DNA from 3 places in the Halomonas sp. LS-001 genome. Region 1 is predicted to be linked to each of the others. Evidence: predicted binding sites of a transcription regulator. Region 1 holds the regulator's gene; each other region holds the start of a gene.

Region 1 (10,873 bases):
GGGCCTATTCCAAACGGCGCAAGCCAGATTTCGACGAAGCAGCCAACCTGCCTTTCGCAGATGAAGACCAGGATAAGTCACCCTACAGTGGCAAATCTGCTTCATCTCAGGCTGACGCCGATTCCCGACATGATAGGGGAGATAAAAACACATGAATAACTTATGGGGCGACTCTTTACCTGAGTTCTGGAGCGCCTGGATCATCATTATTACACTCGGCACCATTGCCCTCAGCGCCTGGCTACTTTTTGCCAACCGGCGTACCGATAAGCAGCCGGATGCTGAAGGCAATGTCGAGACCACAGGCCATGCGGCAGACGGCATTGAGGAATACGACAATGCCTTGCCTAAATGGTGGTTCCAGCTTTTCGTCGGTACCGTCATTTTCGCGCTGGGATATCTGGTTCTGTATCCGGGGCTTGGCAATTTTGGTGGGGTGCTGGGCTGGTCACAGGAAGAGCAGTGGGAAGAAGAAGTCGCACAGGCCGAAGAACGTTTCACGCCCATTTTTGCCCAGTATCAGGAAGTCCCGATTCCTGAATTGGCCAAAGATGCTGAGGCGATGCAGGTTGCTGAGCGCATTTATCTCAACAACTGTGCGGTTTGCCACGGCTCAAACGCCCAAGGTGGCTACGGCTTCCCTAACCTGACCGATGATGACTGGTTGTACGGCGGCGCGCCCGAGAACATTGTCATGACGCTGAATAATGGTCGTAACGGCCTGATGCCAGCCTGGCAGCAACTAGGTGATGAGAATATCGAAAACCTGACCCAGTATGTTCTCTCGCTGTCTGGTACGGAACACGATACTGAACGGGCGGCAAAAGGAGAAAGCACCTACATGTCGGTCTGTGCAGCCTGCCACACGCCGCAAGGCACCGGTAACATCGCCCTCGGTGCTCCCAACCTGACTGATAACACCTGGCTGTATCTGGCACAGGGGCAATCCGTTGCCGACTCTATCCGTCAGACATTGCGTAATGGTCGTAATGGGCACATGCCGGCCCAGGCGGCTTACATCGGTGAAGAACGCGTTCATCTGGTGGCAGCGTATGTCTATAGCCTCAGCGATGACGACTAATCGTGAAATTCACGCATTAAGTTGCTGATATAAAAGGGTGCGGCTTGAAACCGCACCCTTTTTTGACTATCAATACATTAAACTGTTACCGACACATTAAATCACCACCGACACATTAAGCTGATGCTAAGCACTTCCGCCATTTCGGGCGGAAATTATCTTCCCGCCTCTTTGAGCTGCGATATTGCCATGGAAAAGATACCCGCTAAAGACGTCACTCAAGAAATGTATGCCCAGCGTAAACATATTTATGTGCGCGAAATTAAGGGTTTTTTTCAAAAGCTCAGACGCAGTGCCAACTGGGGGTTGATGCTGGCTTTCTTTTTATTACCGTGGATCAATATTGGCGACAGACCAGCCATCTGGTTTGACCTGCCTAGCCGCGAATTTCATATCTTCTTTGGCACCTTTTATCCACAGGAATTTATCCTGCTCTCGTGGTTATTGATTATCTGTGCCTTCGGGTTATTTTTTATTACGGTGTTTGCCGGGCGCGTCTGGTGCGGCTACACATGCCCGCAAAGCGTTTGGACCTTCCTGTTTATCTGGCTTGAGCACCGCATCGAAGGCCCGCGCAACAAGCGTATCAAGCTCGACAGTCAGCCGATGAATGGTGAAAAATTACGCCGTAAAACACTTAAGCATATCGCCTGGCTATTGATTGCTTTTGCAACAGGCGCCACCTTTGTTGGCTATTTCACCCCCATTCGTGACCTGATGCCTGACCTTGCAACGCTTCAGGCCCACGGCTGGTCTTACTTCTGGGTAGGTTTCTTTACTGTATTTACCTACCTCAATGCTGGCTGGCTTCGCGAGCAGGTATGCATTTACATGTGTCCTTATGCCCGCTTCCAATCTGTCATGTTTGACCGTGATACTCTGATTGTTTCCTATGACACGAACCGCGGCGAGCCGCGCGGACGGCGTAAGCGTAACCTCAGTCACGAAGAAGCTCGTGCCGCTGGTCACGGCGATTGCATCGATTGTGATCTGTGTGTACAGGTCTGCCCAACCGGAATTGATATCCGCGATGGGCTGCAATATGAGTGCATTACCTGTGCGGCCTGTATTGATGCCTGTGACAGTGTCATGGATAAGATGGGCTACCCCCGTGGTCTTATACGCTATACCACTGAAAATGCGTTGGAAGACAAACCGACCCACATTATCCGCCCCCGTTTGGCTGGCTATCTGGCTGCCCTGCTGGTCATGATCGGCGCTTTCGCCTGGGCCGTGAACGATCGCCTACCGCTCAATTTTGATGCCGAGCGTGAGCGCACCCAGCTTTATCAGATGACTCAGGATGGCCGCATCAGTAACGTTTACACCTTATCGATCCGGAATCTTGATCAACAGGATCACCGTTACACACTCGGGGTTTCGGGCCTTGAAGGTATTCGTCTGGACCAGACAGAGATCACTGTTCCCGCAGGTGAATCGCGGTTAGAGGTAGTGACCGTTACTGCGCCAGCGGAGGCGATTTCGCAGCCCAGTCACGATATTGTGTTATCCATTGCAGCGGACAACGATGCCAGCATTCAGATGGATCGTGACGCACGCTTTATCGGCAACATCAAGAGGTAAATTGCCCTATGTCTCCTCCGACAGCGGAAACGCCCTGGTATAAGCAGTTCTGGCCATGGTTCATGCTCAGCCTTCTGCTATCGTCTGTGATTTTCAGCATGGTGTTTCTGTTCTTTTCAGTGCGCTATTACGATGGTTCCGTGACGGCGGATTATTATAAGAAGGGCCTGGCCATTAACGAGCAGCTTGCCAAGCAAGAGCATGCCAGCCAGCTAGGGCTTTCTGCAGCACTGCGCGTCGATAATGTTTCCGGCGATGTCGTTATTGACCTGGAAGGAGAGCGCCAGCCAGAGCAGCTTCATCTGGCGCTCATCTTTCCGACTGACAGTCACTTTGACCGTGAGTTGATGCTAAACCATGTGCGTGACGGCCGCTATGTCACCACGCTGGAAGAGCCGCTGCAGTATCGCTGGTATCTACAACTTCAACCGGAAGAAGGCGAAGAGGCAGAATGGCGGCTCACGGGTGAAATACGCTTCCCGGAAGACAGCGACCGCGATATTACTCTTGTTCCCGGCATTTAGGCCGCAGACGCATGACCACACGCACCCCGGACGCAACGGCGTCCACTCCCTGTTATCACTGCGGCAACCCGGTGCCCCTTGGGGCACCGTGGTATATCAAGATAGACGACACCTCCCACCCTCTGTGCTGCCCAGGTTGTGAAGCCGTCGCCCATGCAATTATCGATGGTGGGCTTGAAAGCTACTATCGTTACCGCACGGAACTCCCGGAACGCCCGGATGAACGTCAGGCAGCCAATGCCGACACATGGCAGGTCTTTGATGACCCTGGCTTGCAGGCCAAATTCGTCCACCCGGATGGCGATGATGGCCACGTTCGCGCCACTCTCGCGGTCGATGGCATCACCTGTGCGGCCTGTGCGTGGCTCATTGAACACCGTCTTAATGCCCTTGAAGGCGTGACCAGCAGCGCAGTCAACCTGACCCATCACCGTGTGCGCATCAGCTGGGACCCAGCGCTTATTCAGCTTTCTCAGTTGCTTGCAGAACTGGCGGCCATTGGCTACACCGCGCAACCCTACGAGCCCGACCAGGCACAGTTACGCCTGCAAAAGGAAGAGCGCATGAATGTGCGACGCCTGATCATCGCTGCCGTGGGCATGATGCAGGTCATGATGTTTTCAATTCCGATTTACGTGTCCGGGGCAGAGGGCATGTCGGAAGACTTTTACGTGCTGTTTCACTGGTTATCGTTTGCCCTCGCCACCCCAGTGGTGTTTTTCTCTGCGCTGCCTTTTTTTCAAAATGCCCTACGTGATATCAAGGCTGGCGTACTCGGCATGGATGTGCCCGTGTCGCTGGCTATCGGCTGTGCTTATGCGGCGAGCGCCTATGCGGTGATATTTAATGTCGGCGAGGTGTATTTTGATTCGGTGGCCATGTTCACCTTTTTTCTGCTTTTCAGTCGCTATATCGAAGCCCGCGCACGGCGTCGCAACGGCCAGAGTGGTAATGCGCTTAGCAGTGTACTGCCTGTGTCTGCCACCCGCCTAGAAGATGACGGCAGCGAACGTATCCTGCCCGCCAGCGAGCTTCAGGAAGGTGATCGCGTGCTGATCAAGCCCGGCCATGGCGTTCCGGCTGACGGGATTATTGAAGACGGTGACTCCAGCCTGGATGAATCCATGCTGACCGGCGAGTATCTGCCGGTGACACGTCAAGTCGGTGAACGCATTGTCGGCGGCAGCCAGAACATGGAAAACCCCTTGATCATGCGTGTTACCCATGCCGGTAACAATGCCCGCGTTTCCAGCATCGTCGACCTGACCGACCGCGCGTTTGCCAGCCGTCCGCGACTAGCGCAGATGGCCGCACGGATGGCCCACCTGTTTGTACTTCGCCTGCTGCTGGTAACCGTTTGCGTGACCGCCATCTGGTGGTGGATCGACCCTTCGCGCGTGCTGTGGGTCATGCTTTCTGTACTGGTGGTCACCTGCCCTTGTGCGCTCGCACTGGCAACACCGACCGCCCTGACCGCCGGCCACGGTCAGCTGCGTAAACGCGGGGTTCTGATTACCCGTGCGGATGCGCTGGAGTCACTTTCCAGCGCCACTCGGGTGATTTTCGATAAAACCGGCACCCTGACCCGGGGTGAAATGCAGTTGACCGAAACACGCTTATGTACCGACACCCTCGACACGGAGCAGGCCAAAGCCATTGCCGCTGCCCTGGAGTCACGTTCAGAACACCCCATTGCACAGGCATTTCGTCCTTATCGGGATGCCACCCTGCGGGCGAGTGGTCTGCGTAGCATTACCGGCCAAGGGCTTGAAGGTTACCTGGATGACCGTCTGTGGCGTCTCGGCAAGCCAGCATTTGCCTGTCATCACGCCCCCGCGCCGCCCGGACAGGGCCAATGGCTGTTACTCAGTGAAGAGGGTACTCCTCGCGCCTGGTTCCGTTTATATGATGGCGTTCGCGATGATGCAGCTGACACCATTACTGCCCTGAAAGCGAATGGTATAGCGGTGGAGCTGCTTTCCGGCGACACGACCGCCACGGTAAAAGAACTGGCGGAACAGCTCGGGATCGATACCTGGCACGCTGGCGCCAGCCCTGAAGGTAAACTGGCTCACCTGCAGGCTTTACAGAAAAAAGGCGAATGCGTCGTCATGGTCGGCGACGGTATCAATGACGTACCGGTACTAGCCGGTGCGGATGTCGCAATTGCCATGAACACGGCCACGGACCTTGCCCGGACTCGCGCCGATGCCGTACTGCTCAACCCACGCCTGATACGCATTGCCGATGCCGTTGACATATCACGGGCAACCCGGCGTATCATGCGTCAGAACATGATCTGGTCAGTGTGCTATAACGTCACCGCTCTGCCTTTGGCGGCGTTTGGCCTGGTTCCCCCCTGGCTGGCAGCGCTTGGCATGTCTTTCAGCTCGCTGGTCGTTGTAGGCAACGCACTACGGCTGAGCCGCTGGAAAAGCCGTCGACCCGCGCCCAGCTCTCCGCCCATCTCTAAACCGGTATCTGCATGAGCATTTTATATCTGCTAATTCCGTTATCGCTGATTCTTTTAGGGCTGGCGGTCTGGGCGTTTTTCTGGGCGGTCAAAAATGACCAGTTCGATGACCTGGAAGGGCCTGCTCATCGCATTCTTTTCGATGAGGATGAAAACGACCTGTTACCCGAAGAACGCGAACGCCGCCAGCAAAAACGCGCACGCAATGCCACCGAACGGGCCTCTGCCCGAAAGCCTTCTGATGACAGTGACCGCTAACACACCATGAATCCTACCGGTCTTGAACTCCCGCCGCTGTTTGCCGCCTTTATTTTCGGGTTGATGGGCGGTGCCCACTGCATCGGGATGTGCGGCGGCATCATGAGTGCTCTCACCTTCGCGGTACCGCCCAGCATGCGCCAGCCTGCCCGGCTCGGCGGGCTTTTACTGAGCTACAATCTGGGCCGCATTCTGAGCTACATGATTGCCGGAGCCATTGTCGCCGCTCTCGGCACCCTGCTATCACTCTCCCCCAGCGCGGGAAAACTGCTGCAGGCATTCGCTGCCATCATGCTGATTCTGATGGCACTGTATATTGCTAACTGGTGGAAAGGCTTGCTCAGGATCGAAGCCGTGGGCAGGCGCGTCTGGAAGCATATTGAACCCTATGGAAGACGCCTGATGCCCGTCGTCAAACTTCCCCAGGCTTTCGCGCTTGGTGCCGTATGGGGTTGGTTGCCCTGCGGGCTAGTCTACTCAATGCTGGCCTGGAGCCTGGCCATTGCCGACCCGCTAAAAGGCGCGTTATTGATGGGCGCTTTTGGCCTGGGCACACTGCCAGCGTTGCTTGCTACCGGTATTGCGGCACGCCAGTTCAGCGGCTTGATTCGCCACCCGGCTACACGCACTGTTGCGGCATTAAGTATTATTGCTTTTGCTCTCTGGCAACTATTCAGCATCGTCTTTGGCTAAGTTCTTTGAGTATGTTCTTTGAGCACGTTCTTTGCGTACGTTCTTTGATGTAGCTCAACTACTGCATGTCTGGCGAGCGTTAGGATGAGACCTGTTTCTGTGTCATCACTCAGTTCTGGAGTCTCTTCATGGCCGTTCATGATCTCGCTGCTTCTTCTACCACTGACAGGGCGGCGCCAAGTCACGCCGCATGGGATGAAGAACTGTTACGCCGTTATGACAAAAGCGGACCACGCTACACTTCCTACCCAACAGCTCTATCGTTTCATGACCAGTTTGGAGCTGACGACTTTACCGCGGCCTTAGAGCGCAGTAATGCCACCCAGCGTCCGTTATCGCTTTACGTGCATGTCCCTTTCTGCCGAAAAATCTGCTTTTATTGCGCCTGCAACAAGATAGCAACGAAAAACACCGCACTTGCCGAGCCTTACCTATCCCGGCTTGACCGTGAAATGGTGCTGACGGCGCGCCACCTTGATACCACGCGCAATGTTGAACAGCTGCACTGGGGCGGCGGTACTCCCACGTTTTTAACCCTGAGCCAGATGAGCGATGTGATTGATCGTCTTGATGCACGTTTTGGGCTGTCATCAGCGCCAGACCGTGACTACGCCATTGAGATTGACCCTCGCGAAGCCGATGTCTTCACCCTGCGCCACCTGCAGTCTCTAGGCTTTAACCGCATCAGTCTTGGCGTGCAGGACCTTGACCCTGTGGTGCAAAAAGCCATTAATCGACGCCAGCCTCGAGTATTGACCGAAACACTCATGGAAGAAGCACACCGTTTAGGTTTTCGCTCCCTGAACCTGGATCTGATTTACGGCCTACCCCACCAGACCCAGGCAGGCTTTGCCGACACCTTGCGTCAGGTCATTGATCTTAATCCAGCGCGCCTGTCAGTGTTCAACTATGCCCATATGCCTCAGCGTTTCCCCCCTCAGCGGCGCATCAATGAAAACGACTTACCCAGCGCTGAAGAAAAGCTCGATATTCTGCATACCACGATCGATATGCTGACCGGCGCTGGCTATGTGCATATCGGCATGGACCACTTCGCACGCCCCGATGACAGCCTGGCCGTTGCGCAGCGTGACGGTACGCTGCAACGCAACTTTCAGGGCTATTCCAGCCATGCCCAATGCGACCTGGTGGGACTGGGCGTTTCAGCGATTTCTCGCGTCAACGATGTCTATGCCCAGAACCCGACGGATCTGGCTAGCTACGAACAGGCACTTGATCAAGGCCAGCTGGCCACTGTCAAAGGCTTGCGATTAAGCACGGACGACCTGATCCGCCGCGACGTCATTGAGCGCATGATGTGTGACATGCAGATTGATCTGGCGGCGGTTGGCAAGCGCTGGAATATTGATGCACCGCGTTACTTCGCCGATACACTGGAACGTTTACAGGGTCCGCTACGCGACGGTCTGATTGAACAAGAAGGTAGCATCTTGCGCGCCACGCCTATCGGACGCCTACTGATTCGCCACCTGGCCATGGCATTTGATGCTCACCTGCCCGGCGATACCACCCAACGCTATTCGAGGATTGTTTAACACGCTTGTCGGCGATGTGCTCTTGCTCGCATAATGGATTATCATTTTTTAACGGAGTAACACATGCCGGAATTAAACAGTCGTCAGCGGGTCCGGCTGAATGAAACACGCTGCCAGACATGCAGCCTGAGTTCGCTGTGCCTGCCACTGGCACTTGAGCTGGACGATATGAGTCAGTTTGATGCCATCATCCGTCGCCGCGCACCGTTGAAAAAAGGCGAGCCGCTGTTTCGTCAGGGAGACAGCTTTACCAGCGTGTTTGCCGTTCGTTCCGGAAGCCTTAAACAGCTCACTACGGAAGGCAGTGGTAGCGATCAGCTAACCAATTTCTACCTGCCCAGTGAGCTGGTCGGGCTGGATGGCATTGATGAGGAACATTACCCGGGTAGCGTGGTGGCACTGGAAACCACCACGGTGTGTGAGATCCCCTTTGACCGTCTGGATCTGCTGTCTGAAGAATTGCCGGAACTGCGCGGGCAGCTTTACCGCAGCATGAGCAAAGAACTACGTGATGACCGACGCATGATGCGGCTACTTTCGCGCAAGACCGCCGATCAGCGCCTGGCCACCTTTCTGATCACGCTGTCTGACCGTTTCCGTCGGCGTGGCTATTCACCGTACAGTTTCAGACTTTCGATGTCGCGGGCGGATATCGGCAACTATCTGGGTCTGGCGGTTGAGACGGTCAGTCGGATTGTCAGTCGTTTTCAAAGCCAGGGCGTCGTTGCGGTCTCAGGACGTGAAGTTAATATCCTGGACATGCCGCTGTTGCTGAACCTGGCAGAAGAAGCTGTCGAAGACGCAAGCTAGGGTCTGTTGACGTTTCATTCACGGCCGCGCTGGTGTCAGTTTTTATTCGGGGCAAGGCAGGAGGAGAGACGTTTGGTAACTCCAAATGAACGACGACTAACGCCGCAGCGGATAAAAACTGACCCAGCCCTTCGGGTTGCGCTTCAAAATGCACCATACTGCGTTGCGAAACTTGAGAAGGGAACCACCCTTACCTGCGTTCCGCGCCTTGTCTGGCACATTTTGATGCAGCAACGCGGTTCGTGATGAAACGTCAACAGACCCTAATACCAATGCAGCGCTGTTTTCACCATCAGCCTCCAGGCCCGGCTACTGACTCAGCTACCGATATTAAGCGCCATCAAGGTTAACGGTGCGGATACGGTCGGCCATCATGTCAGCCTGCCTGGCTTCCAGACCCTCGAAGTCGAACAGCTGCCGGTCAGCCAGCTGCGAAGGCGCAACGTTAGTCACCGCCTTGAACATGCTTTCCAGCCGCCCCGGGTGTTTTTTATCCCATTCAGCAAGCATTGCCTTGACTGTCTGGCGCTGCATATTGGGTTGGGAGCCACACAGGTTGCAGGGAATGATCGGAAATTCCATCAGGCGGGCGAACTCGGCAATATCGGCTTCTTTGCAGTAAGCCAATGGCCGGATCACGATATTCTTGCCGTCATCAGACAATAGCTTCGGCGGCATGGATTTAAGCGTACCGCCGAAAAACATGTTCAGAAACAGGGTTTCCAGAATATCTTCACGATGGTGCCCCAACGCCACCTTGGTCGCGCCAATTTCCTCGGCAAAGCCATACAGAGAACCACGCCGTAGCCGCGAGCACAGTGCGCAGGTCGTCTTACCTTCCGGCGTTTTTTCCTTGACCACGGAATAGGTGTCACGTTCAAGAATGTGGTAATCGACACCCAGTTGATCAAGATACTCAGGCAGAACATGTTCAGGAAAGCCTGGCTGTTTCTGGTCGAGATTGACCGCCACGAGCGAAAAATTCACGGGCGCATTACGCTGTAAATTGCGCAATATCTCCAGCATGGTGTAACTGTCTTTCCCACCAGACAGGCAAACCATCACCTTATCGCCTTCTTCAATCATCCGGTAATCAATGATGGCATTACCAACGTCGCGACGTAGGCGCTTTTGGAGTTTATTGAATTCACGCTTCTGCCGGGCATCCGCCACGCTGACACCCGATGGATGCGTCTTATCTGCCTGTGAGTCAGACAGTGGGGTCTTCACCGGGTCGAAGTGATCAACAAATGGTGTGGCTGATGATAGAGACGTAGACGTTGACATAAACACGGGCCCAAACAGTCGTAGTGCAGCAGAGAGGAAGTCGGCAGCTTTTCAAACGGTGCATTCTAACAGCTTATTTTAACGACTGCTGAGGCTGAAAAACACACAACAAGACAACGAATCGTTATATTCGGGCGGTCTTATCCAGGTGTGGAGGCATTTCAGCGCAGATCCAGCCGACGCCAGCTCTAACGCCAGCTCTACTGTGTCAGACGCTGTAATTTAAGATAGAGCAGTGCACTTGCCATCGCTTGATCCAGTACGCTGTTGAGGTCTGACAAGGGAATTTTCCAGTGTCTTGCCGCCGTACTCAGTTGTTTGGGCGCTTCAAGATGGGGCTGGCGGCGGCGCAGCATGCGCTGATAGTGATGGGCAAGATCTATCTGCGCATTGGGCAAGGTAAAGCCTAGATGCTTACGCAATGCTTTGTTGAAAACAGTTAACTGCTCTGGCAGAGACCATCCCAGCAAAGGACGATTTCCCAATGCACAAACCAGAGTTTCTAGACTGCTTGCATCACGAATCAATGACGTTTGTGGCGAGTGCAGCAAGCCATGCTGACGCTGCGTCGCTGTGCTGTGAGAGGTGTCTCTGTCGGCGTCAGCCG
Region 2 (10,873 bases), 880 kb from region 1:
TCACGGCCAAACGGGGCGGCAGTGGCCAGCGACCACACCGCTGACCCAGAGAGGTGAGCTGGCATCGCTGATCAAGAATGCCTAACTGAATCAGCGTTCGCTGCGCACTCGACCAGGCACCTTGCGGAGGCGGCGTCATCCATGCCAGTTGGCGAGGGTCTTTAACCCCCCAGCGTGCCAGCTCAAACACCAGGCCCGCTAAGTCTGCCTGCTGGAGCTCAGGCTCTCGGTGAGGAGGTAACGGCTGCTCCTGCGACCACAGCCGATAACATACACCGGCCCCCTGACGCCCTGCCCGACCACGCCGTTGATCGGCGCTGGCACGGTTCACCCGACGGGTTTCAAGCTGCCCCGCCCCCGTGCGATGCTGATACGTGGGGACACGCTCCAGTCCAGCATCAATCACGCAGGCTACCCCGTCGACCGTCACGCTTGATTCAACAATCGCCGTTGCCAGAATAACCCGCTGCTGATCTGGCGAAGCGCGCAACGTTTCGCGCTGATCTGCCAACGGCATACGGCCATGCAAGCGATTGACAAGCGCCGCTATCCCTTGCCGGGAAAGCTGTCTGGCGGTGCGCTCAATCTCACCTACGCCAGGGAGAATGACGAGAACATCTCCCTCGTGATCAGCCTTGAGCGCCTCTTTCACAACAGCAGCACAGTGAGCATCAAGCGCTACGTCAGAGCGGCACGGCCGGTAGTGTGTGGTAACAGGGTATTGCCGACCCTCGCATTCGATCAGCGGCGTGGTTTCGCCTAGCAACGCTAGCAGTGCATCAGTATCCAGCGTTGCCGACATGACCACCAGACGCAGATCGTCTCGGATGCTTTGCTGGACATCCAGCACCAGAGCGAGCCCTAAGTCCGCTTCCAGACTCCGCTCGTGATATTCATCGAAGATCACGCAGGCCACGCCTTCCAACAAGGGGTCATCTTGCAGCATGCGCGTCAGTACGCCCTGCGTAACAACTTCAAGGCGGGTGGCAGGACCGCAACAGGTTTCACCCCGCATACGATAACCCACGGTTTCACCGACCTGCTCCCCCAACTGCTGAGCCATAAATGCTGCCGCCAATCGGGCGGCAACCCGGCGAGGTTCCAGCAATAGAATTTTCTGCAGATTCACCCAGGGTTGCTGGAGCAGTGACAAGGGAACACGTGTGGTTTTACCAGCGCCGGGCTGGGCCACCAGCACCAGACTTGAGTGTTTGGAAAGTGTTGCAGCAATATCCGTCAGATGTGCATCGACAGGCAGCTCACCTGTATAGTTCATTCGCATACAATACTCATTGAAATGATCGTTCTGCCATTGTGGAGCAACATGAAAGACACCAATGAAATCGTGATTCGTGGTGAATTACTCAGTTTTAATGCCGACCCAGGCGAGGAGACCACCCCTAACCCGGGTAGCGTGACCCATCATCATGACGGCGTACTGTGGATCAGGAACGGCAAAATTTACCGGGTCGGTGATTTCACCGCCCTGCAGCCTGACTTACCCCCGCATTTACGCGTGCAGCATTATCCAGACAAACTGATCATGCCGGGATTCATCGACACGCATGTTCACTATGCGCAGCTTGATATTGTAGCGTCTTATGGTCGCCAACTTCTGGACTGGCTGAACGAATACACCTTCCCTGAAGAATGCCGCTTTAATGACCCTGACTACGCACATGCTATTTCGGACGCCTTCCTGGATGCCCTGTTGAGCGCGGGAACCACCACCGCTCAGGTATTCGGATCCAGTCATGCCGGTTCAATGGACGCGTTTTTCAGTGCCTGCCAACAACGCCAGCTGCGCATGCTGGGAGGCAAGGTATTAATGGACCGTCACGCGCCGGAGGCGCTGCTTGATGGCAAAACCGGCATTCAGGACAGTGAGCGGCTGATCGCTGACTGGCATGGCAAAGATCGATTGGGATATAGCGTCACGCCACGCTTTGCGCCCACTTCAACCCGGCAGCAGCTAGAGGCAGCGGGCGGCATGCTACGCAATGATCCTAGTCTCTGGCTACAGACGCATCTAGCAGAAAACACCCAAGAGGTTGATTGGGTAGCAACGCTGTTTCCTGAGAGCCATGATTACCTGAACGTGTACGAACAGGCCGGCCTGGTTGGGCCGCGTAGTACCTTCGCCCATGGCATTCATCTGGATAATGGTATGCGAAAGCGACTGGCCGCTCACGGCGCTAATATCGCTTTCTGCCCCTCATCAAACCTGTTCCTCGGCAGTGGTCTTTTTGATCGAAAGGCGGCGATTGATACAGGGATGGCATTTACCTATGCCAGCGACATTGGTGCGGGTACTGATCTTTGCGGGTTCAGTACGCTCAAAGCGGCCTATCAGGTTGGTCAACTACGCGGGCAGCCACTAACCGCCTGGCAAGGGTTTTATGGCCTTACTCTCGGTAATGCAAAAGCGTTGTCGTTAGCGAACTACGTGGGTCAGCTGGAAGCAGGTAAAGAAGCTGATTTCATTATTGTGGACCCATGTTCCAACACGCTTCTTTCACGGCGCGTCCAACGCTGTTCAACGCTCGCTGAGCGGCTGTTTGCATTGATGATTCTGGGAGATGAACGCGCCATTCATGAGACCTGGGTGGCAGGCAAACGTCACTGCCCAGCCACCCAACGTGATAGCTAGACAATTAATTTTCATGCAAAAAAAATGCTGCTCAGTGAGCAGCATAAGCAAGGGATCGAAAACATGAAGCTATTGCAACATACTCATCAACACTGTTAACGACTGATGTCGTTGCGTTGACTTGCTATTTATATGACAGCGTGTCAGCAAAAAGTTCGCCACTATCTCGATTTTTCTCTGCCGATGTGGCGAGCGTATACTGAACACCTTCTTCTGGGAGCAGTTTATGGCACTTTATCTACTTGTCTTTGGTGTTTGTGTACTGATAATCGGTGGTGTGTTAGCCATTCTTCTCACCTCAAGAACACCGCGTTATCGGACGGAACCACAAGACATGCTGATACTGTTTGATAAAGCCCTGATGAGCCAGATTAGTGAAACCGAGTGGAATGCTATTATTGGTTACCCCATTCGGCATAATGAATACCTGGATGGCGTTCGCCGACGCGCCAGCCACCTGATGGATCAGCACGGGCGACATTGGCAAGTGGCTCAAGGCAAACCACTGCTGGACAAAGAAGGCCAGATGGAGCTTAAAGCGTTGCGTGACCACCTTGCCGCCCATACTGCGCTGCGCCAAACCTAAGATGCCCGCATGAGGACAGCATCATGCCCAGCAAGATTCGTCAGTTACCACTAGACGCTGTAACGCATCATCATTCACATGATTTTCACCAGATCGTGATTACCATGTGCGGTACTGCTGAATTTGAGATTGAGGGGCTGGGAGGTCTTATCAATCCTTTTTCTGGCTGCATCGTGCCTGCCAATCATGAGCACTATTATTCCGGCAATGCCAGAAACCGCCAACTGATTCTGGATCTACCTGAAGACGCGCCCGCCCTCTCCGGGGAGCAGCGTGAGCTCGTTGCCCTGTTTGATGCGCCGCGCTTTTTCTCGCTGGATAATGCACTGCGTCATTATCTTGCTTTTGTGGAAAGTGAAATTGCCCATAACGTCGATGACACCGACACCTTTCAGCACGACCGTCTGGCTGGCACCTTACTTGGCTCTCTGAAAGCGCGTTTAGGCGATACCCCACGTGAACACAGCGGGCGACTCAACCTTCGCCTGATTAATCGTTACATCCGCCATCACCTGGCTGATGAGTTACGCGTGGCTGACCTCGCCAAGCTTGCCTGCCTGAGCGAAGCGCACTTTTCAGAGCGTTTCCGTATTCAGACGGGGCTGTCTCCCTGGCAATATGTGCGCCGCCAGCGCTTAAGCGCCGCCCGTCAGCTGATTATGCAAAGCCGCTTGCCACTGGCGGATATCGCGGTTCAAACCGGCTTCGCCAACCAGAGCACCCTGTCTCATGCCTTCAAAAGCAGCTTTGGTATGTCTCCTCGCCAGCTACGCCAACATCGCCCTGAGATGCCAGCCACCTCTTCCACATCAACCCCTTCTCCAGCGTCCATCGCTCATAAAACGCCCTACTAAAGTCGAACATCGGGCGCGCTTGCCACGAAATTGACATGTTTTGCCATGCTTTAAACACACACATTACCGCCTGGCACTCTACATTCAATTGTCAATTTTGGGCACACCGCCCTTATTACCCATTCGTTCCTGTTCTGACTTTTGGGGGCTTCAATGCTCAATGCTAAGAAACTGCGTGACCCTGCCACTTGGCAGACTGATCTTGATACATTATTGACGCGTGTCAGTGATCATTACGTCGTTGACGAGGAAGCGTTTGTCAACGAATTGATCAAGCTGCTGAATGCAGACCGTGATGACTTTGCTCGCATTGAAGCGGACACTGCCGCCCTCGTGCGCGACGTGCGTAAAATGGATACGGCGGTTGATACCATTGACGAATTACTTCAGCAGTACAGCCTGGACACCCATGAAGGCCTGATGCTGATGTGCCTGGCAGAAGCCATGCTGCGCATACCTGACAAAGACACGGCCGATGCCCTGATTGAAGACAAACTCGGCCCTGCTGACTGGCAGGCACACTTGGGAAAAAGCGAATCCTGGATGGTAAACGCCTCGACATGGGGCCTTTTGATGACAGGCCGGGTATTAAAACTCGACCACCCCAGGGAAGGGCAACCCGCCCACTTTATCAACCGCATGGTGAACCGGCTGGGTGAGCCTGTGATTCGGCGCGCGATGGTCGAAGCCATGAAAGTCATGGGCAAGCAGTTCGTGCTGGGGCGCGATATTAATGAAGCCCTTAAACGCTCCAAGCCATTATTCAATAAGGGCTATACCTACTCTTACGATATGCTGGGCGAAGCAGCGCGCGCGCAAGAAGATGCCAAGCGCTATTTCGATGATTACGCTCACGCCATCGAGCAGGTCGGCAAAACCTGCAAAAATCTGAGTAACAAAACGCCGTCACCGTCAGTTTCCATAAAACTGTCAGCGTTACACCCACGCTATGAATTCGGTCGTCGTGAACAGGTACTGACCGAACTGGTAGACACCGTTATCAAACTGGTCACCAAAGCGCGGGCCTTGGGTGTCGCCGTGACCATTGATGCGGAAGAAGTCGACCGTCTTGAACTGTCTCTGGAAGTCTTTCGTGCTATCTACGAAAGCGATGCTGTCAAAGGCTGGGGACATTTTGGCCTGGTCGTGCAAGCTTACGCAAAACGCGCCCTGCCGGTTCTGCACTATATCAACCGGTTAGCAGAGCAACAGGGCGATGAAATTCCATTGCGGCTGGTAAAAGGCGCTTATTGGGATACTGAAATCAAGGAATCCCAGCAGCTCGGCGTTGAAGGATATCCTGTCTTTACCCGCAAGGCGGCGACCGATGTCGCTTACCTGGCGTGTAGTCAGTTTCTGCTGTCCAATGACACCAAGGGGCGCATTTTCCCGCAGTTTGCCACGCACAATGCGCACACGGTTTCTGCCATCCTTGAGCTGGCCAACACCAATGATCGCCCCTTTGAGTTCCAGCGCCTGCACGGCATGGGGGAAGCGCTCTATGATGCCGCGTTAGCCAGAGCCCCCAAAGGCACTTATTGCCGCATTTATGCACCCGTTGGCGCGCACAAGGACCTGCTTCCTTACCTGGTGCGTCGCCTGCTGGAAAACGGGGCTAACTCATCATTTGTGCATCAACTTGTTGATCCGGATGTGCCGGTTGAGTCTCTCTGCCAGCACCCTGTCGAAACATTACGTCAGTATGACTCACTGGCGAATAAGCGCATCCCACTCCCCAGCGATATTTACGGCGAAAAACGCCGCAACTCGCGTGGGGTCAACCTGAATATCCGTAGCCACTTCTTCCCGTTGATGGAGAAGATGGATACGTTCATGGATAAAACCTATCACGCCAAACCGCAGTTAGCTTTTGACGTCGCGGATGACAACGCCAATACACATACCGTCACCAGCCCGTTTGACCGCACGAAAACGTTAGGCAAGGTGCAATGGTCAACCAAAGAGCAGACCACCAAAGCACTGGATGCTGCCTGGGCAGCCTTCCCCCGCTGGGATACGACGCCTGTTGAGAAACGCGCTGCCATTCTGCGTCGCCTGGGTGAGTTGATGGAAGACAACATGGCTGAGCTGATGACGCTATGTTCACGGGAAGGCGGCAAACTGCTAACCGACGGCGTGGATGAAATCCGCGAAGCCGTGGACTTCTGCTACTACTACGCCATGCGTGCTGAGGAAGGCTTTGGTAAAGCGACTGAGCTGCCAGGCCCGACCGGTGAGTCGAACCACCTGGTCATGAGTGGACGTGGCGTATTTGCTGCCATCAGCCCGTGGAACTTCCCGGTCGCCATTTTCTGTGGGCAGGTCGTTGCTGCGGCAGTGGCTGGCAACACGGTGCTGGCCAAACCGGCCGAACAGACGTCCATTGTCGCTCACCGGGTGATTGAGCTGCTTTACGAGGCAGGCATGCCCCGTGATGTCGTCCAGTTACTGCCTGGCGATGGCCCTACGGTAGGTAGCGTTCTGACATCCGACCCGCGCATTACCGGCGTTGTTTTCACTGGCGGCACGGACACCGCACAAATCATCAACCGCGCCCTTGCCGCACGTGAAAACGCCCCTCTGCCGGCACTGATTGCAGAAACCGGCGGCATGAACGCCATGATCGTCGATTCCACCGCACTTCCAGAACAGGTCGTCGTTGATGTCATTCAATCCGCTTTCCAGAGTGCTGGCCAACGCTGCTCGGCGTTGCGTGTGCTTTACCTGCAGGAAGATGTCGCCGACCGGGTAATCAGCATCCTGAAAGGCGCCATGAATGAGCTGCAGGTGGGCGACCCGCGTCAATTGGGAACGGATGTTGGCCCAGTGATTGACGACGATGCGCGAGCGGGACTGCAAGCGCATATCGATGCGCTTAAAAACGAAGGACGCCTGATCGCCGAGACGCCAATGGCCAGCGAGCCGACACAGAACGGTACCTTTATTGCGCCGGTCGCTTTCAACATCGACAGCATTGACAGCCTGAGCCGTGAACAGTTTGGCCCCATTCTGCATATCGTGCGTTATAAGGCCAACCAGCTCGACAAGGTGATTGATGAAATCAATGCACGCGGTTACGGGCTGACTTTTGGTGTTCATAGCCGCAACGAGTCCTTTGCAGCGGATATTGCCCGTCGTATGCGGGTTGGCAACGTCTATATCAACCGCAACATCATTGGTGCTGTGGTCGGTGTTCAGCCGTTTGGCGGTCAAGGGCTGTCAGGGACTGGCCCGAAAGCTGGCGGCCCTCACTACCTGTACCAGTTTGCGAGCGAAAAAACCGTGACCAATAATACCGCTGCTCTTGGAGGGAATGCGTCACTACTGGCACTGGATGATGAATAAGCCCACCATCATAACCCGCTCTTTATGACAGGCAGTCACCATCATTAACGACCTATGGCCACCTTTAAGGGTGGCCATTTTTTTTGCTTGGCAGCTTATCAACAACGGCGCAACTATTGCGCTGGATCAATAACCTACCGCTAAAGGCCCAGTACACTGATCGACATACACAGAATGATTACCCGAAGATAATTAATTGACCCACACCAGGAGTTACTTCCATGCGCAAACTTACTCTGTCCGCTCTTATCACTGTCGGTATTGCGGCAACCGCGATGACTGTCAGCACTCAGGTCATGGCTTATGGTCAGGGAGATTTCTTTACGCGCTTTGGTGCCGCTAATGTTGACCCCAAAAACGATAACGGCACGCTGGATACCGCTCTTGGTGCGCTGGATGTCAATGTCGATGACGAAAGCCAGTTTGCATTCACTCTGGGCTACCGGTTCCACGATAACATCGGCGTTGAACTGCTGGCAGCCCTGCCGTTTGAACATGATATTGCACTCAATGGCAGCAACATTGCGTCGACCAAGCATTTACCGCCGACCCTGACGGTTCAGTATTACCCCCTGGGCGGCACTGAGTCACGCGTTCAACCTTACGTGGGCGCCGGTCTGAACTACACTATTTTCGATGATGAATCCGTCGATATCGAAGGCGTCAGCCTCGACCTGGACGATTCCTGGGGCGCGGCGGGTCAAGTGGGACTTGACCTGATTATTGATGAAAACTGGGCGCTGAACGCTGCTGCCTGGTACATCGATATCGATACCGACGCCACAGTTGCCGGCGCAAGTGCCGGTTCCGTCTCCATTGACCCGCTTGTGGTCATGGGTGGCCTTAGCTACCGCTTCTGATTGAGCCGCATTGATTGTATAAGCCCGCCTGGATCCGTCCATGGCGGGCTTTTTTCCGTATGGATTCCGGCTTAATTACGCGTTACCAGATCATCGATCCGCTCAACGGCTTGCATAATCCGCCGCTGATCGCTGGAGGAAACCTGCGCCTGCTGCAGATAAACCTCAACAGCAGGCGCAACGTCGCACTTGGCAGGCATTGCGCCACGCGCATCCACTAATGCCTGCAGGCGGCCAATAAACACAAAGCGCAGCCACTGTGGCATTGACATGGTGTCGACACAAAACGGCTGCTGACTATTGAAAGCCTCTTCTGTTGGGGTTTCAACCTGCCATAAATGCGACATTTTTAACGTTGATTCGAGTTCGTCGAGCGCCTCGGATAATGGCTGATGGACTGTCATCTGTTTACCTCATTTAATCTGTAACGTGTTGCAGGGCATTATCCCTATGTCTTTCTTTATGTTCCACCGTCATGCAACAACGTCATGTATCAATGTCACTTACCAATGCCTTTGTGTTGACCGGTTTTTATAGCCGATCTGTATGGACAGTTTTCTATCAACCGCCGCGCTGTGAACGCGTACACAGAAACCTTGCAAGAGACTGTGGATAACCTATGGAAAGGTGGCGCAAAGGCTTTCACCATGGGCCAATGCTGACACTGTTTAAATTTTAACCATACCGATTGAATGCCCTCGCCACACTTTTTAACTCGTTAGCTGACACGCAGCTCATGGCAAGGTAAAGTGCTCGCCTGAAATGCGGAAGGATGTTATGCAACCGATTACAACGCTTAACGATTTTTTTGAACGCAGTGGTGCCGAGGTGTGTCTTTTTCATATGGGGCGCCATGTCACAGCGTGCCAGCAAGAAACACTTGTCGCCTTCGAGAAGCAGCAGGCTCCCTGGCCAGAACCCTGGCAGGGACAAGCTCGCCTAGGCATCCTCTTTCGCTTGGGCAACATGCCCGAACCTGCCATCTGGTTTCTGGCGTTCCCACTTGACGAACAGGGTTACCTGTCGGCCGGACAACGCGATGCATTTTTGCAACGCTTACTGGAAACGCTAGGGCAAAATGCGCGCAACGTCGACACCGGGAACACTGAAGACATTGAGCATCTGATGCAGGACAATCCCCTCTCCTTCACGCCACCCACACCCTTCCAGGCAATGTTTAACGCTATGGCAACCCGGCATCTGGGCTTGTCGGCCAGCCAGCATTTTGAGCCGGTTGAGGCGTACGTCAGCCAACAGATAACGATTGACTGGCAGGCGCTAGGCCTTCAGGGAATTGCAGATTTCGTCGTTCGCATGGACACTGACCAGTCGGCTCAGTTAACCGCGATACTACCCGACATGCCTGCCGAAATGCTGCATGCCGTTGCCTATTGCCTGGAGCATCTGGCGCTTGATCATGCTTTGGCACAAGCCTTGATTGAGCGAGGCGAGCAAGCCTCACAACAAGGTGACCTGGAAACACTTTGCGCCTGTATCCGTGCGGTAGGCAGTACCTCTGAAGAGCAAGTAGGACAGTGGTATCAACAGCGATTGAGCGATACGGCTACTTGCGGGCCTGATACACTGGCGGCCATTGCCGGGCGCGGCTGGAAGCATCTGGAACACAGTGAGCGGTTACCACTTTTTCTTAACCGTCTGGCAGAAGATCCACGCACCGACTTTACAGCGGTAATCCGTGACTTAGCGTTAATTCCCCGTTTGCGGCTACCCATCATAATGTCGCTTAAAGAGGCTCAGGATGGCTCAACATTGCAACAACGTTTAGCCGCATTAACCTCGTCAACAGCAAAGGCCGATGACTGAAGAGGGAAATATGAAAGAATTACCTTACCAGGCAAAAGCAGTAATTGGCCGTCGCGAAATGGTCACTCTGCCCGATTTGGATCTGCACTTGTGTTGTAAAGCCGATACAGGTGCACGTACATCGGCCTTGCATGCCGAAGACATAGAAACCTCTGAAGATGAGCACGGCCAGCTGTGGGTTAGCTTTATCACGCACAGCGGTGGGCCAGATTCTCCTCCTCACAAGCTCAAGGCACATTTACATGATCGTCGCCGTGTCACCAGCTCGAATGGTCATAGCGAATGGCGGTATGTCATCCGTACTCCCATTCAGTTGGGCGATCTCAATTTTCCTATTGAGCTTACCTTGACTGATCGTAGCAATATGCGCCATCCGATGCTGTTAGGGCGACGGGCGATGCGGCGTTTACTGATAGCCCCCGGTGCCGCCTTCCTGCATGGTGAACCTTAACTTACTGCGCAACCCTACACTTATCCGCAAGGGAGCTTTCAATGCATATTGCCCTGTTATCGCGTAATCGCAACCTGTACTCAACCCGTCGTCTTGTTGAAGCCGCTGAAGCACGTGGGCACTCGGCTCGCGTCGTTGACACCTTGCGCTGTTACATGAGCATTGCCTCACATCACCCGTCTATTCACTATAAAGGTGAAGAGATTGAGTCTTTTGATGCGGTGATTCCACGTATTGGCTCTTCAGTGACGTTTTATGGCTGCGCGGTACTTCGCCAGTTCGAAATGATGAATACCTATGTAC
Region 3 (10,873 bases), 1.5 Mb from region 1:
TTTGCCTAGTTCCTTCACCCGAGTTCTCTCAAGCGCCTTGGGATTCTCTCCCTGACCACCTGTGTCGGTTTGGGGTACGGTCGCACATGATCTGAAGCTTAGAGGCTTTTCCTGGAAGCGTGGCATCAATGACTTCCTGACCGTGGTCAGTTCGTTTCGTGTCTCGGCCTTGAAGTCTCCCGGATTTACCTGGGACACAAGCCTACTCACTTTCACCAGGACAACCAACGCCTGGCTCACCTAGCCTTCTCCGTCCCCCCATCGCAATCATGTCCGGTACGGGAATATTGACCCGTTTCCCATCGACTACGCCTTTCGGCCTCGCCTTAGGGGCCGACTCACTCTGCTCCGATTAGCGTCGAACAGAAACCCTTGGTCTTCCGGCGAGGGCGTTTTTCACGCCCTTTATCGTTACTCATGTCAGCATTCGCACTCGTGATACCTCCAGCAGACTTCTCAATCCACCTTCATTGGCTTACACGACGCTCCTCTACCGCTCATCCAGAGGATGAACCCGTAGCTTCGGTACCTGATTTAGCCCCGTTACATCTTCCGCGCAGGCCGACTCGACTAGTGAGCTATTACGCTTTCTTTAAAGGATGGCTGCTTCTAAGCCAACCTCCTAGCTGTCTGAGCCTTCCCACATCGTTTCCCACTTAATCAGGATTTCGGGACCTTAGCTGACGGTCTGGGTTGTTTCCCTTTTCACAACGGACGTTAGCACCCGCTGTGTGTCTCCCACGCGTCACTCACCGGTATTCGGAGTTTGCCTCGGGTTGGTAAGTCGGGATGACCCCCTAGCCGAAACAGTGCTCTACCCCCGGTGGTGCTACATGAGGCGCTACCTAAATAGCTTTCGAGGAGAACCAGCTATCTCCGAGCTTGATTAGCCTTTCACTCCGATCCACAAGTCATCCAAATCTTTTTCAACAGATCCTGGTTCGGGCCTCCAATTGATGTTACTCAATCTTCACCCTGCTCATGGATAGATCGCTCGGTTTCGGGTCTATACCCTGCGACTGGTGCGCCCAGTTAAGACTCGCTTTCGCTACGGCTCCCCTATACGGTTAACCTCGCCACAGAATATAAGTCGCTGACCCATTATACAAAAGGTACGCCGTCACGGAACAAGTCCGCTCCGACTGCTTGTACGCACACGGTTTCAGGGTCTATTTCACTCCCCTCTCCGGGGTTCTTTTCGCCTTTCCCTCACGGTACTGGTTCACTATCGGTCAGCCAGGAGTATTTAGCCTTGGAGGATGGTCCCCCCGTCTTCAGTCAAGGTTTCTCGTGCCCCGACCTACTCGATTTCACATGATCAGATTTTCGACTACGGGGCTATCACCCGCTATGGCCGCGCTTCCCAGCGCATTCGCCTAATCAGTCACATGCTTAAGGGCTGGTCCCCGTTCGCTCGCCGCTACTAGGGGAATCTCGGTTGATTTCTTTTCCTCAGGGTACTTAGATGTTTCAGTTCCCCTGGTTCGCCTCCTGTCACCTATGGATTCAGTGCAGGATACTCATCTTGTGATGAGTGGGTTTCCCCATTCAGAAATGCCCGGGTCACAGGTTGTTTGCCACCTCGCCGAGCCTTATCGCAGGCTTCCACGTCTTTCATCGCCTCTGGCTGCCTAGGCATCCACCGTGTGCGCTTCATTGCTTGACCCTATAACCCGAAGGAGTCTGGGGTTCGCAATGACAACGATTGCCGGATACGCTTGAGACGTATCACATAACAATTTATTACGTACATGGTTCTTTCACGTTCGTGATCCACAACAGCGTCATAAAGACGGTGATGGATCGCGTTCTTAAAAGAACCTTATCAGCTTGATATATTGTTAAAGAGCGACTGCCATAAGCAGTGATAAACGAATGCTTTTTCACGTTAAAAAGAAAAAGAAAAGTCTTTAAAAAAGGTCTTTTCTCTTTTTTCAATATGAAGAAATCGCTTATCACTGCGTATCAACAGCTATCTGATCAGGTAATTCATTGTGAGCGCTTACCGCGAGGATAATGCATCGTTTAAGGAGGTGATCCAGCCGCAGGTTCCCCTACGGCTACCTTGTTACGACTTCACCCCAGTCATGAACCACACCGTGGTGATCGCCCTCTTGCGTTAGGCTAACCACTTCTGGTGCAGTCCACTCCCATGGTGTGACGGGCGGTGTGTACAAGGCCCGGGAACGTATTCACCGTGACATTCTGATTCACGATTACTAGCGATTCCGACTTCACGGAGTCGAGTTGCAGACTCCGATCCGGACTGAGACCGGCTTTAAGGGATTCGCTCACTCTCGCGAGTTGGCAACCCTTTGTACCGGCCATTGTAGCACGTGTGTAGCCCTACTCGTAAGGGCCATGATGACTTGACGTCGTCCCCACCTTCCTCCGGTTTGTCACCGGCAGTCTCCTTAGAGTTCCCACCTTTACGTGCTGGCAAATAAGGACAAGGGTTGCGCTCGTTACGGGACTTAACCCAACATTTCACAACACGAGCTGACGACAGCCATGCAGCACCTGTCTTACAGTTCCCGAAGGCACACCAGAATCTCTTCCGGCTTCTGTAGATGTCAAGAGTAGGTAAGGTTCTTCGCGTTGCATCGAATTAAACCACATGCTCCACCGCTTGTGCGGGCCCCCGTCAATTCATTTGAGTTTTAACCTTGCGGCCGTACTCCCCAGGCGGTCGACTTATCGCGTTAACTTCGCCACAAAGTGCGCTAGGCACCCAACGGCTGGTCGACATCGTTTACGGCGTGGACTACCAGGGTATCTAATCCTGTTTGCTACCCACGCTTTCGCACCTCAGTGTCAGTGTCAGTCCAGAAGGCCGCCTTCGCCACTGGTATTCCTCCCGATCTCTACGCATTTCACCGCTACACCGGGAATTCTACCTTCCTCTCCTGCACTCTAGCTTGACAGTTCCGGATGCCGTTCCCAGGTTGAGCCCGGGGCTTTCACAACCGGCTTATCAAGCCACCTACGCGCGCTTTACGCCCAGTAATTCCGATTAACGCTTGCACCCTCCGTATTACCGCGGCTGCTGGCACGGAGTTAGCCGGTGCTTCTTCTGCGAGTGATGTCTTTCCTGCCGGGTATTAACCGACAGGCGTTCTTCCTCGCTGAAAGTGCTTTACAACCCGAGGGCCTTCTTCACACACGCGGCATGGCTGGATCAGGGTTGCCCCCATTGTCCAATATTCCCCACTGCTGCCTCCCGTAGGAGTTCGGGCCGTGTCTCAGTCCCGATGTGGCTGATCATCCTCTCAGACCAGCTACGGATCGTCGCCTTGGTGAGCCATTACCTCACCAACCAGCTAATCCGGCATAGGCTCATCCGATAGCGGGAGCCAAAGCCCCCTTTCTCCCGTAGGACGTATGCGGTATTAGCCTGAGTTTCCCCAGGTTATCCCCCACTACCGGGTAGATTCCTATGCATTACTCACCCGTCCGCCGCTCGTCAGCATCTAGCAAGCTAGATCTGTTACCGCTCGACTTGCATGTGTTAGGCCTGCCGCCAGCGTTCAATCTGAGCCATGATCAAACTCTTCAGTTTAAAATCATTGTGATTCTTACTTGTCACTCTAGAGCAACAAAAGCGAATCAAACTTGGCTCAAGGTTTAAACGAATTCATTTCAATTTACATTGTCATGACCGCTTACCTTGATATTTGGTGATTTATCACCCTCATCGGCAAGCGCCCACATGAATTACCTGATCAAATTATTAAAGAGCTTGAACTGCGTGACTGCTGCCGTTCAATGGATGCGTATCCTACCAGTTTTTTTGCCTGGGTCAACCCCCCCTTCTTATGTTTTCAATGGCAGCACTGTATAGGTGGCATCATCCACAACACACACTTACTAATACGTTAGGGTCTGTTGACGTTTCATTCACGGCCGCGCTGGTGTCAGTTTTTATTCGGGGCAAGGCAGGAGGAGAGACGTTTGGTAACTCCAAATGAACGACGACTAACGCCGCAGCGGATAAAAACTGACCCAGCCCTTCGGGTTGCGCTTCAAAATGCACCATACTGCGTTGCGAAACTTGAGAAGGGAACCACCCTTAACGGCGTTCCGCGCCTTGTCTGGCACATTTTGATGCAGCAACGCGGTTCGTGATGAAACGTCAACAGACCCTAGTAAACACCATCGATAATCAAGCAGATTTATCAAAAAAACCTGAACTCATGATCTGGCTCAACATCAGGCTTTACCTGACTCATCACCTGATTGATTTTTAACAACAGTTAAACCTTACTGTGAGTTAAGGCTAGCCTCGCTAGCTAAGTACCTCTCATCCGAGAGGGATTGACGCAAGGGGGACATCAAAATGAAAAAAACCTTATCTGTGATGGCAACAGCAGCTGCCATGATATCCAGCGGCATGCTGGTGGCAGACGACCTGCAAAATTATAAAGATCGCTTTGAAGCACTGCCGTATTTACCGCCTATCCCAGCTGACAATTCCATGACGCCTGAAAAAATTGAACTGGGAAATATGCTGTTTTTTGAACCGCGTATTTCTTCAAGTGGCGTAATTAGCTGCGCTACTTGCCATAACCCGGCATTGGGGTGGGCAGACAGGATTCCTCGCGCTACGGGGCACGATGGTCAAATTGGGGAGCGCAACACACCCACCGTACTTAATAGTGGTTTTTTGGGCTCCCAGTTCTGGGATGGCCGCGAGCCAGATCTTGAAGGTCAAGCCCTGGGTCCGATTGAGGCAGATGTCGAAATGGCTATGGACCTTGATGCGGCATTGGAGCGGTTGACCGAGTTTGATCTGTATCAACAAAAATTTGCAGCCGCTTTCCCGGATGATGAAGAGCCGATTAATGCAGACAATCTGGCGCACGCAATGGCAACTTTTCAGCGGACACTAAACACACCAAATTCAACATTTGACCGTTATTTGCATGGTGATAACAAAGCCATCAGCGATCAAGCCAAAGACGGTATGGTGGCTTTTGTCGACAATGGTTGCATTGCATGTCATCGCGGCCCCGCGTTGACAGATAGTCAATTTCACGCCATCCAGGTACCTGGTTCCAAGGATTTAGGCCGTTTCATCGTGACCGGTGAAGAAAGCGACAAATACCGTTTCAGAACACCCACCTTACGCAACGTTGCAGTGACTTACCCTTATATGAACAACGGCGCCACAGAAACGCTAGAAGAAGCCGTTGCGATCATGGGCAAGGAAATGCTGGGACGTGAATTTGAGCAGCAGACCATCGATGGCATCACTGCTTTCTTACATACATTGACAGGGGAAATGCCTGGCTTCGAAGTTCCCGCTTTACCTTAATGATAACGTTTAAGTGGTCCACGCTCACCATCGTGCCTAAATAAACAAAGCTTAAGATCAGGCTGCCAGCACTCATGCACTGGCAGCGTTTTATCGTCGTAACATAAAGTCACGGACGACTACCAAGCACAAGTGAAACCATATACAGGGTATAACCAACAAACATCAATAGCAGAAACCCACCTTCCCAACGGTTAATCCGACGCGAACGACCGCGCCAGGAAAATGCAAATGCCATCATCAACAACGTCATCACCAGCATCACCGGCCAATCACGAGTCAACACGTCATTGCCCGCCTCAATCGGGCGAATCACCCCCGCCAGACCGACAACTCCCAGTGTATTGAACAGATTGGAACCCACCACGTTACCCAACACCATCTCGTGCTCTTTACGGCGTAAGGCACTAATAGATGAAGCTAGCTCAGGCAGAGAAGTACCAATGGCAACAACGGTTAAGCCAATGATCAAGTCACTTACGCCAAACGTAACGGCAATATCTACCGCGCCCCAGACAAGCAGGCGGGAGCTGACAATCAAAAGCATCAGTCCTATCAGCGTCCACATCAGGGCCTTGCCACGCGACATGGGATGACTTTCTAATGTCGCGGCCACTTCTTCGACAATGGCATCATCCTGGCTTTTACGCGATTGCAGGATGCTAATCACAATCAGTAGAACCAAACCTAGCAATAAAGCAATGGCTTCCCAGCGAGCTATCCATCCATCAAACAGCATTAACCCTGTTATCAAAGTTACCACTAGCAGAACAGGCATTTCTTTACGTACAACACCAGAATCAACCGTTAAAGGTGCAAGCAAGGCCACAACCCCCAAAACCAAACCAATATTAACGATATTGGAACCATAGGCATTACCGACTGCCAAACCGGGGTTGCCCTGCAACGCAGCCAATACTGATACCATCATTTCAGGCGCCGACGTACCAAAGCCGATGACTAGCATTCCGATCAATAGAGGTGATAACCCTAACCAGCGAGAAGTCGCCGCAGCACCTTCAATAAATTTTTCTGCACTCCAGATAAGCAAAACAAGTCCGCAAAGCACAGCGAGCAGGGACACTAGCATTGGATTTCCTTTATTGATTCAGCCTATGCACAATTGCTGCAGCATCGTTAGTTACGCTGGCAGAATAGTCAAGTGCCAATCCATTCATATCGTCTTGCTCACGATGCCGCACATACGTCTAGACTCACTTAATCAGGCCGTTGTATGAAAACGCAGAAACGCTCGTCCATGACACGTCCCGAGTTAGCCAAAGCGCGTTTTCGCCAACTGGCAGAAGCCGCTTCGCAGGCAGACCTTTCGCCGCCAGAAACAAGAACTCAGCGCAGGCGATTAAGAGCTTGTCATGAATGTGACTGGGTTTCTGCCCTTCCTCCATTAAAGCCCGGTGAAAAAGCCAGCTGCCCACGTTGTGAGCATGTACTGGTCAAAAGGCACCGTTATCCGGCACAGCGCAGCATGGCCTTAGCAGCCTCAGCGCTGACGATGCTATTGCTCGCGATTTCTTTTCCTTTTGTACGTTTTAGTGTCAGTGGCATCGGCAACGAAATTGAATTGACTCAGACCGCGACCACCCTGATAGGCTTTCATCAACCAATCGTGGCAATCGCCGTCATCATGAGTATTGTCGTCTTACCAGCGGTCTACCTTATCGGTCTGATATGGTTGCAGTTTGGCTTGCTGATAGATCGTCAGCTACCGTTTAGCAAAGATGTCGCTCGCTCGCTGACTCACCTTACCCCCTGGTTGATGGCAGATGTATTTATTGTCGGCGCACTGGTGAGCCTGATCAAGATCGCTGGCATCGCGCAGGTCACCTTAGGCGTTTCGTTCTGGGCATTCTGTGCTTTTGCCATTCTACTGTTATTTACTATTCAATCTGTCGATGCCGACTGGATGTGGTTTTCACTTGAAGATGGTGAGCCATTAGCGCCAGAAGGCACTCAAACCGGTGCGCCTGCGGCTACCCAAGGCGTTGTTGGTTGCGCGACCTGCGGGCTCATTAACAGACCTGCCCCCAATGTTCGCAAACCACGCTGCCTTCGTTGCAACGAGCGCCTGCATTCGCGTTTACCTTCCAGCTTACAGCGAACCTGGGCACTTCTGGCGGCGGCCATGGTCATGTATATTCCGGCCAACCTGTATCCCATTATGACCACTACCAGCCTTGGAAAGGAATCTCCTTCGACCATCATCGGTGGCGTCGTGCAGCTTATACAAATGGGATCATGGCCGATTGCTCTGGTCATTTTTATAGCCAGTGTCGTTGTCCCGGTCAGCAAGCTAGTGGCATTAATATGGCTATGCCTGGTTGTCCGCAAAACAAGCGAAATGAACGCACACAACCGCACCGTTATTTATCGGATCACGGAATTTATTGGTCGCTGGTCAATGGTAGACGTTTTTGTGGTCGCTATTCTGGTTGCCCTCATTCGTGCCGGCTCGCTGATGTCGATAACACCCGGTCCCGCAGCGCTCGCCTTCGGCGCCGTGGTAGTCTTGACGATGCTGGCCGCCATGATGTTTGATCCGCGCTTGATATGGGACACACCTTTACCGCGCAATCGCCGCCGAAATCACGTCAACCAGGAACCTGTTGATGGCTAACGAAACACGCAATGAACCACATGGAGAAGAAGCGCTACACCGCGCCAAAACTTCACCTCAAGCCAGACTTTCTCCGATATGGATTATCCCATTGGTGGCCATTGCTATTGGCATCTGGCTGGTATACGACAACTACAGCAGCCGTGGCACGCTAGTGACTCTGACAATGGATAACGCTGATGGCATTGAAGCCGGTAGTACGCTGATCAGAAGCCGAAGCGTTGAAGTCGGTCATGTGGAGAGCGTGAAACTGTCTGAAGACCTGTCTCATGCGGTTATATCAGCGCGCATTAACCAGGAAGCAGAGGAGATGCTGAACGAGAACAGTCGTTTCTGGGTGGTTAAACCACGGATTGGCAGAGAAGGCATCAGTGGCTTGGGCACCGTTTTATCGGGTGCTTATATCCAACTGGAGCCTGGTGATTCCGAAGAGTTTCAGCGCGAATTCAGCGTCAGCGACGTTCCTCCTGTCGCGCCGGCTGGTGTAACCGGGCTTCAGCTTAAACTGGTCAGCCAATTGGGTAATTCCTTGCGCCCTGGTGACCCTGTTTCATATCAAGGATTTACGGTTGGCCGCGTCGATGAGGTGCGTTTTGATGCTGAAGAGCGCACCATGCATCACACCATCTTTATCGAAGACCCTTATTCCAACCTGGTCACTGATAGCACGCGCTTCTGGACGGCCAGTGGTGTTGATTTCCGTCTGGATGCAGACGGTGTGCGCTTGAATCTTGAGTCACTCGAAGCGTTGTTAGGCGGTGGCGTGACTTTTGGGGTACCTGAAGACATGCCAATGGGACAACCCGTTGAGCCTGACACCCGTTTTGACCTCTTCGCCGATGAAGACAGCGCGCGTCAGGGTACCTTCCAGCACTACCTGGAATATGTCTTACTGATTGAAGATACGGTTCGCGGGCTAAGAAAAGGAGCCCCCGTTGAATTCCGTGGCGTGCGGGTCGGCTCCGTCACTGCCGTACCGTGGAATTTCATGGCGCCACAGCCTGATTCGCGCTCAAGCTTTGCTATTCCGGTACTGATCAGAATTGAGCCAGAGCGGCTGGGAATTGCCGGTGACGACATTGACCTAAGCGAATGGCAACAGCGTTTTGAGCGTATGTTCACCAATGGTCTGCGTGCATCGCTAAAAAGTGGCAGCCTGCTTACCGGCGCTCTGTTTGTTGATCTAAATTTCAAACGCGATCTGGCAGGCAACTACGCGGAGGAAACGTTTTCCGGACGCACAGTTTTCCCTATTGTGGCTGGCGACTTTGCTCAGATACAGGCACAGATCACCGCGTTATTGGACAAGTTAAACGGGCTTGAAGTCGAACCATTGCTGGCCGGTCTAGACAGAAATCTGCAGGCCTCTGAAGCCGTACTGAGCGAAACACAGTCGCTGATAAGCGAAACCCGGTCTGTATCAACCTCTATCAATCAGCTGCTGAATGACCCGGACACACTTGAGATGGGCAATAACATCAATGCCACGCTGGAAGAACTGCGCACTACCATGGAAGGTTTATCACCGACGTCTCCTGCCTACCAGGAACTGCTTTCCACGGCTGAGCGCATCAATCGTCTGTTACGTGATCTGCAGCCATTAACGCGTACGTTGAATGAAAATCCACGCGCGCTGCTGTTTGACAACCTGGATACGACTGATCCAATTCCGCGGGCACCACAATAAGTAAGGAGACTTAATATGGCAAGGCGCGTTGACCTATTCATCATGACACTGCTGCTCACATCATTCCTGACGGCCTGCGCCAGCAGCGTCAGCCCACCGTCGCGTTACATGTTACCTGGCGTGTCACCGACGGGCGCTCCAGCCTCACCTCAGACACAGATTAAAGTAAACCTGCCCCGCCTGGCACATTACCTGGATGTCGATGGTATTGTCTTCCAGCTGGATGATATTGAAATGCGGGAAGCCAGAGAGCATCAATGGGCAGACACACTGGCCAGTCAGCTGGAAAAAAATCTGCGCGGCGGATTAGCTCAAGCGCTTCCCACCATCCGTTTTTCCCGGGCAGATGGCCCCTCGGATGAAATACTCTCCTTACACCTGGACGTTGATGAATTCCAGGGACGCTATGATGGCTACGCAGTTGCAAGCGGCCAATGGCAGCTAAGGGACAGAAATAGAAAACTTGTCCATCTTGACAGTTTTCATGCTCGCACCGCATTAAGCAATGATGGCTACCCTGCATTGGTCAGAGCATTAGGCAAGAGCTGGTCTGATGTTGCGCAAGACATCGCCCGGACATTAGAACAGAGAGGTTATACGCAAACCTCACAGACACAATAAAAACGCAGTACATTCAGTCGATCAGCAGTCAATTAACCTATCAAACGGTTAGGCGACAACAGGGTTAACTGTCACAATATGTCAGGTAGCTTTTATCACCGGTTTCCACCACGGCGGGGTGAGAGGTGCTGTGACATTTCATTCATCTGTTAACGTATTTATTCAGGAGTCGCTCGATGGCGTCGTCGCAATTAATGGCAGAGTATCGCCGCTGGCTAACTTTTCAGCGTCAGGAACAACTGAGTCGTGAGCATCAAGGAGTCGAGCAGCGCCTTGAAGATGCCCGTGTTCCTGCCTCCCAAGTCGCTCAGGCCTACCGCAGTATGGCTGAAAAAGCAGCGAAAGAAGGTGCCTGCTATCGTACGCTGTTTCTACGTACCACAGCGGACCAGCCCGCCCTTGTTTGTGAAGGCTGGCTATTTGTGCGTCGTATGTTAAGTGAAGGGCAGCAGACTCGCATCCGAGCCACCCTGCTGGAAACGTTCACGCTCGAAGATGGCATTATTTCGATAGGTGACAAGCCTGCCAAAAAAATTACGCTGGAAATTTACGACCGGTTAAACATTGATAAGGGAATGCGTACCTCACCGCGTGTCGATGCTCTCGAATCAACTCA

What was found. The regulator FNR, encoded in region 1, switches genes on or off when oxygen is low (the NO sensors DNR and NnrR bind a similar motif). The targets are predictions, from matches to a motif close to TTGATNTANATCAA.
Region 2: the regulator FNR is predicted to act here: its motif matches at 7,552-7,565, upstream of ACU6TU_RS10165 (OmpW/AlkL family protein).
Region 3: the regulator FNR is predicted to act here: its motif matches at 4,194-4,207, upstream of ACU6TU_RS07250 (cytochrome-c peroxidase).

Annotation. Positions count from the first base shown of each region.
Region 1 is NZ_CM129816.1:3,123,037-3,133,909, forward strand. Features, by position in the region: gene ACU6TU_RS14030 (cbb3-type cytochrome oxidase subunit 3) at 1-155, shown strand, start outside; gene ccoP (cytochrome-c oxidase, cbb3-type subunit III) at 152-1,081, shown strand; gene ccoG (cytochrome c oxidase accessory protein CcoG) at 1,271-2,665, shown strand; gene ACU6TU_RS14045 (FixH family protein) at 2,674-3,189, shown strand; gene ACU6TU_RS14050 (heavy metal translocating P-type ATPase) at 3,201-5,678, shown strand; gene ccoS (cbb3-type cytochrome oxidase assembly protein CcoS) at 5,675-5,920, shown strand; gene ACU6TU_RS14060 (sulfite exporter TauE/SafE family protein) at 5,927-6,613, shown strand; gene hemN (oxygen-independent coproporphyrinogen III oxidase) at 6,742-8,169, shown strand; gene fnr (fumarate/nitrate reduction transcriptional regulator Fnr) at 8,233-8,979, shown strand; gene ttcA (tRNA 2-thiocytidine(32) synthetase TtcA) at 9,310-10,266, opposite strand; gene ACU6TU_RS14080 (DNA polymerase III subunit epsilon) at 10,467-10,873, opposite strand, start outside.
Region 2 is NZ_CM129816.1:2,241,169-2,252,041, forward strand. Features, by position in the region: gene hrpB (ATP-dependent helicase HrpB) at 1-1,282, opposite strand, end outside; gene guaD (guanine deaminase) at 1,325-2,650, shown strand; gene ACU6TU_RS10150 (hypothetical protein) at 2,877-3,236, shown strand; gene ACU6TU_RS10155 (helix-turn-helix domain-containing protein) at 3,260-4,090, shown strand; gene putA (bifunctional proline dehydrogenase/L-glutamate gamma-semialdehyde dehydrogenase PutA) at 4,244-7,435, shown strand; gene ACU6TU_RS10165 (OmpW/AlkL family protein) at 7,657-8,295, shown strand; gene ACU6TU_RS10170 (YqcC family protein) at 8,367-8,699, opposite strand; gene ACU6TU_RS10175 (DUF3549 family protein) at 9,073-10,119, shown strand; gene ACU6TU_RS10180 (ATP-dependent zinc protease family protein) at 10,130-10,570, shown strand; gene rimK (30S ribosomal protein S6--L-glutamate ligase) at 10,612-10,873, shown strand, end outside.
Region 3 is NZ_CM129816.1:1,613,163-1,624,035, reverse strand. Features, by position in the region: rRNA gene ACU6TU_RS07260 (23S ribosomal RNA) at 1-1,666, opposite strand, end outside; rRNA gene ACU6TU_RS07255 (16S ribosomal RNA) at 2,027-3,559, opposite strand; gene ACU6TU_RS07250 (cytochrome-c peroxidase) at 4,337-5,314, shown strand; gene ACU6TU_RS07245 (calcium/sodium antiporter) at 5,424-6,404, opposite strand; gene ACU6TU_RS07240 (PqiA/YebS family transporter subunit) at 6,549-7,949, shown strand; gene pqiB (intermembrane transport protein PqiB) at 7,942-9,636, shown strand; gene ACU6TU_RS07230 (PqiC family protein) at 9,652-10,257, shown strand; gene ACU6TU_RS07225 (hypothetical protein) at 10,434-10,873, shown strand, end outside.